One region of the Komagataeibacter sucrofermentans DSM 15973 genome, then DNA from elsewhere that is predicted to be linked to it. Evidence: riboswitches for the same ligand, from Rfam matches in the RefSeq annotation. Region 1 holds a riboswitch; the other holds the start of a gene.
What was found. A riboswitch is a leader RNA that binds a small molecule or an ion and turns the genes downstream of it on or off. The one in region 1 is predicted to bind thiamine pyrophosphate.
Positions count from the first base shown of each region.

Region 1 (4,697 bases):
CAGCGGGCAGGCGGCGCAGTTCAAATCCGCCATCATCAACGAGGTGCTGATTTTCATCGCGGCCCTTGTCACGATCTATGTGACCCTGGGCATATTGTATGAAAGCTACATCCACCCGCTGACCATCATGTCCACCCTGCCCTCGGCCGGGGTGGGCGCGGTGCTGGCCCTGTGGGCGCTGGGGCAGGAGTTCTCGCTCATCACCATGATCGGGATGATCCTGCTCGTTGGCATCGTGAAGAAGAACGCCATCCTGATCGTGGATTTCGCGCTGCATGCCGAACGCGACCGGGGCATGGACCCCGCCCCCGCCATACGCGAGGCGTGCATCCAACGCTTCCGCCCCATTCTCATGACCTCGCTTGCCGCAGCCCTTGGCGCCGTGCCGCTGATAACCAATAGCGGCTACGGCATGGAAATGCGCCGCCCGCTGGGCATTACGGTGGTGGGCGGGCTGATGATGAGCCAGTTGCTCACGCTCTACACCACGCCGGTCATCTATCTTTACATGGAGCGCATCCGTGTCGGTACGCGGCGACTTGGCCAGCGACTGCGCGCGCGGATGCGGCGATAAACGTTTGTTTAAAAATCAAAAGTTTCTGGGTGCCGCCTTTTTTCAAAAAGGCTGCGTTCTTTCAAAGCTTTTTGAAAAAAGCTTCACCAAAAACTTTTTCCTGATTGCAGGTCATTCCTGAGATGGCATTTCAGGCCGCCAAAAAAAATTTTCCCAAAGCGAAAAAAGGGGCTTGCGGGGTGCAAGCACCTCGGCTAGAAACCGCCTCACAGCGCACCCGTAGCTCAACTGGATAGAGCACCAGACTACGAATCTGGGGGTTAGAGGTTCGAGTCCTTTCGGGTGCGCCACTTTCCTTAAAAATCCGATCTGACATGATTAGACTGTTCCGGCAGCCTGCATTTTGTCGTGGCAGGGCGCGTTATTACGCCTCTCCTTCATGCAACTTCACCCGCCGCGCGCGGTTCTACGGCGTGGCGCAGGGCAGGTCATGCCTGCGCTCTGGCATGAAGCATGAAGGATGAAGGCAATGGGCTACCGTTCAGTCATGATGGGCGCACTCACCGGTCTTGGCCTGATGAGTGGCCTGCCTGTAGCCATGGCGCAGAATCCCGCCATGCTCAGCCCGCATGCGATCGTGGCAGCCACACCCGGGGCGCGGCTGGCGGGGTACCTCAATTTCTGCATCGGTAACGGGCTGGCGCAGCATGATGAGGCAACGCCCCTGCTGGTCGCGCTGATTGAAAAGACCAATGCCGTGCCGCCCGATGAAAAAGGCAACATGGATTACGCCTATGGCACGGCGGGCGTGCTGCACCCCGGCACCCCCGAGCGGGCGCGGCTGACGGATCTCGATATATCCCAGCGCCGCGACCTGTGCGCGCAGGCCGTGCAGAAAGCCGGCATGGGCGCGTAATGACCCGCGGGCCGTAAAATCATGCGGCCTGCCTGCCACCTGATGAAAAAGAGAGCGTGCCCGCCCCCCGCCGGGCTGCTACACTCTGGGCTGATATTTCCGTCGTCTGATTCAGGAACCAAGAATGAGCGGGCCCAGCCTCCCCGAACATAGCCCTCCCCCTGCGCAGCCTGCATCGGGTGGCGTCCTTTCATGGATTGACCGCAGGCTTCCCGTCATCAGCGGGTTTCGCAAGGAATATATCGATTTCCTCATGCCTGCGAACCTCAACGCGCTGTGGAATTTCGGGGCGATCCTGACTGCCGTGCTGGTGCTCATGCTGGCTACCGGCATCTTTCTGGCCATGAACTACACGCCCACGGCCAGCGGGGCATTCGCGTCGGTCGAGATGATCGAGCGCCAGCTGCCCGGCGGGTGGATGCTGCGCGCGATGCATGTGACGGGGGCAAGCCTGTTCATGGCGGCGCTTTACATCCATCTCTTCCGGGGGCTGTATTACGGCTCCTACAAGCAGCCGCGCGAGATTTTGTGGCTCACCGGCCTCGGGCTGCTGCTCATGGTCATGGTCACGGCCTTTGCGGGCTACGTGCTGCCATGGGGGCAGATGTCTTACTGGGGCGCTGACGTGGCGGGCAAGGCGGTGGGCGCCGTGCCGGGCATTGGCGCAACACTTGAACACATCATGGAAGGCAGTGACACGCTGGGCGATATTTTCATCCACCGTTTCTTCGTGCTGCATTTCCTCATGGCGTTCGCGATCGTCGCGGTGGTGGCGCTGCATGTGGCGGCGCTGCATGTCAGCGGGCCGAACAACCCCAGCGGCAGGCCGGTACCCGCGAAGGAGAGCGTACCCTTCCACCCCTATTACACCACCAAGGATCTGACCGGGCTCGTGCTGTTCGCGCTGGTGTTCGTGGCCCTTGCCTTCCTGTGGCCCGACCTGTTGAGCGAGCCGGAAAACTACCGCCCCGCCAACCCCATGCACACGCCTGCCGATATCGAGCCGGAATGGTATTTCCTGCCGTTTTACGGGCTGCTGCAATCCGTGCCCTCCAAATTTGGCGGGCTGCTGGCGGCGGCGGGGTCCATCCTCATCCTGTTCGTGGTGCCGTGGCTTGACCGCTCGCCCATCCGCTCGGCGCGTGAGCGCCCGGCCTGCCGCATTGGCATGGCAGGGCTGGTCATCGCCTTCGTGATGATGGGGCTGGTCGGCCGCCATCATGCCGAAGGGGGCTGGATGATCGCGGGACGGATCGCGGCCCTTTACTACTTCAGCTACTTCCTCGTGCTGCTGCCGCTGTGCGCGCGGCGTGAAATGCGCCCACCCGCCGCCTGAGGGCTGCGCGGTCCTGCATCCGTGACTTGACGCAGGGGCCGCGTGCCCACACTGTGCCGCCTGACCGGGGTGCCCCACATTGGGGGCTGAGATCACACCCGTTGAACCTGATCTGGGTCATGCCAGCGAAGGGAGACAGCACGGCCCCGCCACGAGGCCATGATCCCGCTCCCTGCCTGCCGCGTGTGCCACGTTCATGCCAGCCAAGGGGGCCTTCCGTACCATGCACATCTTCAGGCACGCGCTGGGCATGATGGCCATTGTGGCCTGTACGGTCATGGCCCGGCCCGCTTTGGCAGCAGGGCAACAGGTCACGGTCGTGCTGGACTGGTTTCTCAATGCCGACCATGCCAGCCTTCTGGCCGCGCAGTACAGCGGGGCGTTTGCCCGCCACGGGCTGGATGTCAAACTCATCGCCCCGGCCGATCCCGGCTCGCCCCCGCGCCTCGTGGCGGCGGGGCAGGCTGATCTTGCCGTGTCCTATCAGGCGCAGCTTGGCATGCTGGCCGATCAGAACATTCCGCTGGTGCGCGTGGGCACGCTGATCGATACGCCGCTGAACGTGCTGATTACCGGCGCTGACATTCACGGCCTTGCGGAACTGAAGGGCAGGACCATCGGCATTTCCATGCCGGGCGTGGATGATGCCTCCCTTGACGCCATGCTGCATTCGGCAGGCTTGGGCTTAGGCGATGTCAGGCAGGTGAATGTCAACTTCCAGCTTGAGCAGGCCCTCATCAGCCATGCGGTGGATGGCGTGATCGGTGCGGTGCGCACCTATGAACTGCTTGACCTGCAACAGAAGGGCATCAAGGTTTCCGCCTTCTACCCCGAGGAACACGGGGTGCCGATTTCTGATGAACTGATCTTTCTCGCCGCCCGCGCCCATGGGCATGATGCGTGGATCAAAGCCTTCATGGAGGCGCTGGCCGAGGGCACGAACACACTGATCAACCACCCCGACGCCATTCTGGCCCAGGCCATTCATGACCATCCGGAACTCGACACGCCGCTCAACCGCGCGGCCTGGCAGGCCACGCTGCCACGCCTGTGCAAGCAGCCTGCCCTGCTCAATCGGCCGCGCTACGAGGCTTTTGCCGCCTTTCTGCACGCGCATGGGCTGATGACGCATGACGTTCCGCTCGGGCAGTACGCACTGGACCCGTTCAGTCCCGCCGCTCCCTGATCATAATACAGGTTTCCGGGTGCCGCCTTTTTTCAGAAAGGGGGTATTTTTCGAAGCTTTTTGAAAAAAGCTTCACCAGGAACGTCTTTGTTTTCAGTCGACCTGGTTCTCGAGCATTTCCTGCTTGTGCGGCAGGAAGGTCGTTACGCGCAGGCCATGCCACGCAACGATGCTGTCACCTAAAAACATGGCCAGCGCAATAACCGTGCACACCAGCGCATTGCCAAACATGAGCACCAGCCACCACGCAATGGCGGAATCACGCACGCTGCCCAGAAAAAGCGCAAATGCCGACCCGCAGGCCGAAGCCCCACCCACACCACCAAACAGGATGGCGGCATCAAGCAGCAGGGTGCGGTAATGCAGGTGGGTCAGCCGACGCAGCAGCACGGCGGTGCTTTCACTGCCCTTCTTGTCATCGGCATTTTCCAGCTTGTCGCGCACGCTCTCGATATGGTCGCTGACCCGGGCGAGCCGCGTGTTGAACATGTTGAGCAACGTGCCGATGCCTGACAGCATGAACACCGGCGTCAGCGCCGTCTGGATCAGGTGGGCAACGCCATCAACAGATTCATCAGGCACAAGGCCGGGAAAAGGGGACACGGACAGGCATATCCTTGGCTGCGGGCAACCGTGCGTTTTTTGGGGTTATCCGCAACCCCGTCAAGGGGCAGACTTGTGCTTTCAAGACTGTCTGCAAGGCCTGTTCCTCAAACATCGTGCATTCATAAGGACGTTTATGGGG
Region 1 is NZ_CP137157.1:1,455-6,151, reverse strand. Features, by position in the region: gene R5N89_RS00045 (efflux RND transporter permease subunit) at 1-574, shown strand, start outside; gene R5N89_RS00040 (hypothetical protein) at 522-695, shown strand; tRNA gene R5N89_RS00035 (tRNA-Arg) at 788-864, shown strand; gene R5N89_RS00030 (hypothetical protein) at 1,044-1,430, shown strand; gene R5N89_RS00025 (cytochrome b N-terminal domain-containing protein) at 1,555-2,766, shown strand; TPP riboswitch at 2,822-2,917, shown strand; gene R5N89_RS00020 (ABC transporter substrate-binding protein) at 3,017-3,952, shown strand; gene R5N89_RS00015 (DUF2721 domain-containing protein) at 4,046-4,555, opposite strand.

Region 2 (4,697 bases), 220 kb from region 1:
ATCGCTCATCAGCCCCGCCACGGGTAGCGGCATGTCGGCCACTACCGTGCCATCACGCACCACCACAAAGCCGCCGCCAGTCTTTTCCAGATGGTTGACCGCCAGCGCCATGTCGGCATCGTTCATGCCGACCACACAGATATTATGGCTGTCATGCCCCACCGATGAGGCCAGCGCCCCGCCAGACAGCCCGAAGCCCTTAACAAAGCCCCGGCCGATATTGTCATTATGCCCATGCCGCGCCACCACGCAGATGCGCGCGATATCCTGCGCCGGGTCAGGCTGCACGATGCCATCCACAACAGGCAGGTCGGCATGCAGGAAGGGTGTGATGATCTGGCCGGGCAGCAGGCCGATCACGGGGCGCTGCGTGCCGCTGCCCTTTATTTCCATATCCGCCGCACTGACCGGAGCAGGCAGGCTGATGCTCTCCAGCCCCACGGGGGCAATGATCTCACGGGCTGCAAACAGCGCATCATCCACCAGGCGGCCCGCGCTGATCACGTCCGACACGCGGCATTCCCGCAGGTCATCAAGCAGCACGATGTCGGCACGCTTGCCGGGTGCGATCATGCCACGATCACGCAGGCCAAAGGCATTGGCGGCACTCAGCGATGCGCTGCGATAGGCGGCCAGCGGCTCGACACCCAGCGAGATGGCCAGGCGGATCAGGTAGTCCAGATGGCCTTCATGGGCGATTTCCAGCGGGTTGCGGTCATCGGTGCAAAAGGCGAAGAACGGCGACGTGACCGGGTTGAGCAGCGGCACCAGTGCGCGCAGATCCTTGCACACCGAACCTTCGCGGATCAGCACCATCATGCCCTTGCGCACTTTCTCCAGCGCTTCTTCCGCCGTGGTCGCCTCATGGTCGGTGGTGATGCCGGCACTCAGGTAGCCATTGAGCTTGCGCCCGCGCAGCAGCGGGGCATGACCGTCGATATGGCCACCGGCAAAGGCTTCGAGCTTTTCCATGCATCCGGGGTCGCCATTCAGCACGCCGGGAATGTTCATGAACTCGGCCAGGCCAATCACCTTGGGGTGGTCACGATAGGCCAGCAGATCAGCAGCGCCGAGCGTCGCCCCCGAGGTTTCAAGATGGGTGGAGGGCACGCAGCTTGAAAGGTTGACGCGCAGGTCCATGACCGTGCGCATGGCGGCTTGGGTAAAGTAATCCAGCGCCGGGCGGCCGAGCACGTTGGCCATCTCGTGCGGGTCGCATATGGCGGTGGTCACGCCATGGGGCAGCACGCAGCGATCGAACTCGAAGGGCGTGATGAGCGAGGATTCGACATGCAGGTGCGTGTCGATGAAGCCAGGCACGGCAATGCGGCCACGGCCCTCGATCACGTTCGCGCCTTCATAGTGGTCGAGCGTGCCGACAATGGTGTCGCCACAGATGGCGATGTCGGTTGGCAGCATCTCCCCCGTCACCAGATCGAACAGGCGCACATTACGGATAACGGTATCAGCCACCATGCGCCCGCTACCCTGTGCAATCCGGTTGGAAATCGTGTTTGCCGCCATTCTGTCCCGCTTCCCCATAAAATGATGTTCGCTGCCACTTTATCACAACCGGGCGTCTGGCAAATCGGCACACGAATTCTTTTTAAGACACACCCCCTGAGCCCCCGCCTGCATGATTGACAAGGCAGACGGGATTGATGATCCTGAGCAGACCAAGGGGAGTCCCGGCAAGGGGCTGAGAGACCGCTGGCATGGGCAACCATGCGCGCGGAGACCCTTCCGGGCGCATTGTGCGTTCCGGGGAACCTGATCCGGCTCATACCGGCGGAGGGACTGGTGCGGACAATCGGCAACACGCCGCCTGCCCCCGGCACGCGGCCGCCCGCCTGAGGTGGGGCATCCCCGATTTTCTCTCCACCCCCCCTGTCGGAGAGAGGATGCGAGGAGCATTGCCATGACGAACGTCGCTTCGCCTTCATCTCCCGACCATGTCACCACCGGCCCCATCATGGGGTCCGTCAAGGTCTGGTCATCGCCCGAGGGGCATGCGGATATCCGCGTGCCGTTCCGTGAAATAGCACTCGAACCCAGCGCCAACGAGCCGCCGGTGCGCGTGTATGACACCTCCGGCCCCTATACCGACACCAACGCCCATATCGACGTGCGCCAGGGGCTTAAACCCGTCCGCGCGCCATGGATCGTAGCCCGTGGCCTGCCCGCAGTCAGGCCGCGCGCCGTGCGACCGGAAGATAACGGCTTTGCCAAAGGCGAGAATCTTGTCCCCGCCTGCCCCGCGCCGCATGTGGTGCATGAAGGGCGCGCTGGCCAGATGGTCACGCAATACGAGTTCGCGCGCGCGGGCATCATCACGCAGGAGATGATCTACGCCGCCCACCGCGAGAACCTTGGCCGCGCCACCATGGTCGAGGGTGCCGAAGAGCGCCGCGCCGATGGCGAGGATTTTGGCGCTGACATTCCCGCCTTCGTCACCCCTGAATTCGTGCGCTCCGAGATTGCCGCAGGCCGCGCCATCCTGCCCGCCAACATCAACCACCCCGAGCTTGAGCCGATGGTGATCGGGCGCAACTTTCTGGTGAAAGTCAACGCCAATATCGGCAATTCCGCCGTGACCTCATCCGTGGCGGAGGAAGTGGAGAAGATGGTCTGGTCCATCCGCTGGGGCGCGGATACGGTCATGGATCTTTCCACGGGCCGCAACATCCACAACATCCGCGACTGGATCCTGCGCAACGCGCCGGTGCCCATCGGCACGGTGCCGCTCTATCAGGCGCTGGAAAAAGTGGGCGGCGTGCCCGAGGACCTGACATGGGAGATCTTCTGCGACACGCTGATCGAGCAGGCCGAGCAGGGCGTGGACTACTTCACCATCCACGCAGGCGTGCGGCTGCAGCACGTGCCGCTGACCGTCAACCGCGTGACCGGCATCGTCTCGCGCGGCGGGTCGATCATGGCGGGGTGGTGCCTGCACCATCACCGCGAGAGCTTCCTGTACGAGCATTTCGAGGAAATCTGCGACATCATGCGCCGTTATGATGTTTCGTTCTCGCTAGGCGACGGCCTGCGCCCCGGCTCGATTGCCGATGCGAATGACGCCGCCCAGTTTGCCGAACTCAAAACGCTGGGCGAACTGACCAAGATCGCCTGGGCCAAAGGCTGCCAGGTCATGATCGAGGGGCCGGGCCACGTGCCCATGCACAAGATCAAGGTCAACGTGGAAAAGCAGCTGCGCGAATGTGGCGAGGCCCCGTTCTACACGCTCGGCCCGCTCACCACCGACATCGCGCCGGGTTACGACCACATTACATCAGGCATTGGCGCTGCCATGATCGGGTGGTTCGGCACCGCCATGCTGTGTTACGTCACGCCAAAGGAACATCTCGGCCTGCCCGACCGCAATGACGTGAAGGTGGGCGTGGTGACCTACCGCATCGCCGCCCACGCCGCCGATCTGGCCAAGGGGCACCCGGCAGCGCAGATCCGCGATAACGCGATCAGCCGCGCGCGATTCGACTTCCGCTGGAACGACCAGTTCAAGCTCTCGCTCGACCCGGATACGGCGTGTTCGTACCATGACGAGACGCTACCGCGCGAGGCGCACAAGAACGCGCATTTCTGCTCCATGTGCGGCCCCAAATTCTGCTCCATGCGCATCAGCCACGACCTCAAGGCCAATGCCGAGCGCATCGCCGGGCTGGAACAGAAAAAGGAAGAGTTCCGCAGCAACGGCAACCGGCTCTATGTGCCGGTGGAAGAGACCGCGACACCTGCGGAATAAGACAGACGTTTCCGGATGCCGCCTTTTTTCAGAAAGGCGGCGTTCTTCTGAAGCTTTTATCATCCTGCCTCAGTGGGAGGCCGCCACCGCCTCCCGCTGCACGGCCACCGCCGCACCGCCATCCTTGCGGATCATGAGGAAACGCCCGGACCACGACCCTTCAATCCGCCACATTCCCTCGATTTCGGTGCTGTCGGCATTCAGCCTGCCCGCATACAGCACGACATGCCGCCGGGGCCGCCTTCATAGGTTTTGGTAAAACGCACCTCGGCTGCGTGGCGCACGCCGCGCACAGTCGAGACAAAGCAGCCCGCCCCGGCCTGACCCGATGCCGGGCGCTCCGTTACCGTGCCCCCAATGGTGCCACCGGTTTCGAACAGGGAGGCGGAGAAAAACTCCGGCGGCAACGTGCGCGGGTAGCTGAACTGACCATCCCACTGCCCCGTCACATCAAACCTGTTTTCAGCCATGACGATCTCCCTGCCCCCGCACTGCCTGCCATAAAATAAAGCGGGCCATGCCTTACAGCATGACCCGCCCTTTTTCCATTTCCCTGCCGTGCGGGAGGAAAATCAGATCACCTTTTCCACCCAGCCATGGGTGTCGGGCGCTGTGCCGCGCTGGATGCCGATCAGGGCATTGCGCAGCTTTGCGGTGACCGGGCCAATGCCCGCGCCATCGCCAATCACCGCCTCACCCTTATGGCCGCGGAAGCGCCCGATGGGCGAGACCACCGCCGCCGTGCCGCAGGCGAACACTTCCTTCAGGCGGCCTGAGGCGGCATCAGCGTAAAGCTGGTCGATGGCGTAAGGCTCCTCGCGCACGGTCAGGCCCATCTCACGCGCAAGGGTGAGTAGCGAATCGCGGGTGATGCCACGCAGGATGGTGCCGGTCAGCGGCGGAGTAGCAACAGAGCCGTCATCGAACACGAAGAACA
Region 2 is NZ_CP137157.1:2,733,346-2,738,042, forward strand. Features, by position in the region: gene ade (adenine deaminase) at 1-1,524, opposite strand, end outside; TPP riboswitch at 1,670-1,815, shown strand; gene thiC (phosphomethylpyrimidine synthase ThiC) at 1,919-3,760, shown strand; gene R5N89_RS12925 (hypothetical protein) at 3,830-3,982, opposite strand; gene R5N89_RS12930 (hypothetical protein) at 3,961-4,230, opposite strand; gene R5N89_RS12935 (branched-chain amino acid aminotransferase) at 4,333-4,697, opposite strand, start outside.
Region 2: it holds a riboswitch for thiamine pyrophosphate, as region 1 does, so the genes downstream of both, thiC (phosphomethylpyrimidine synthase ThiC) here and R5N89_RS00020 (ABC transporter substrate-binding protein) in region 1, are expected to answer to the same signal.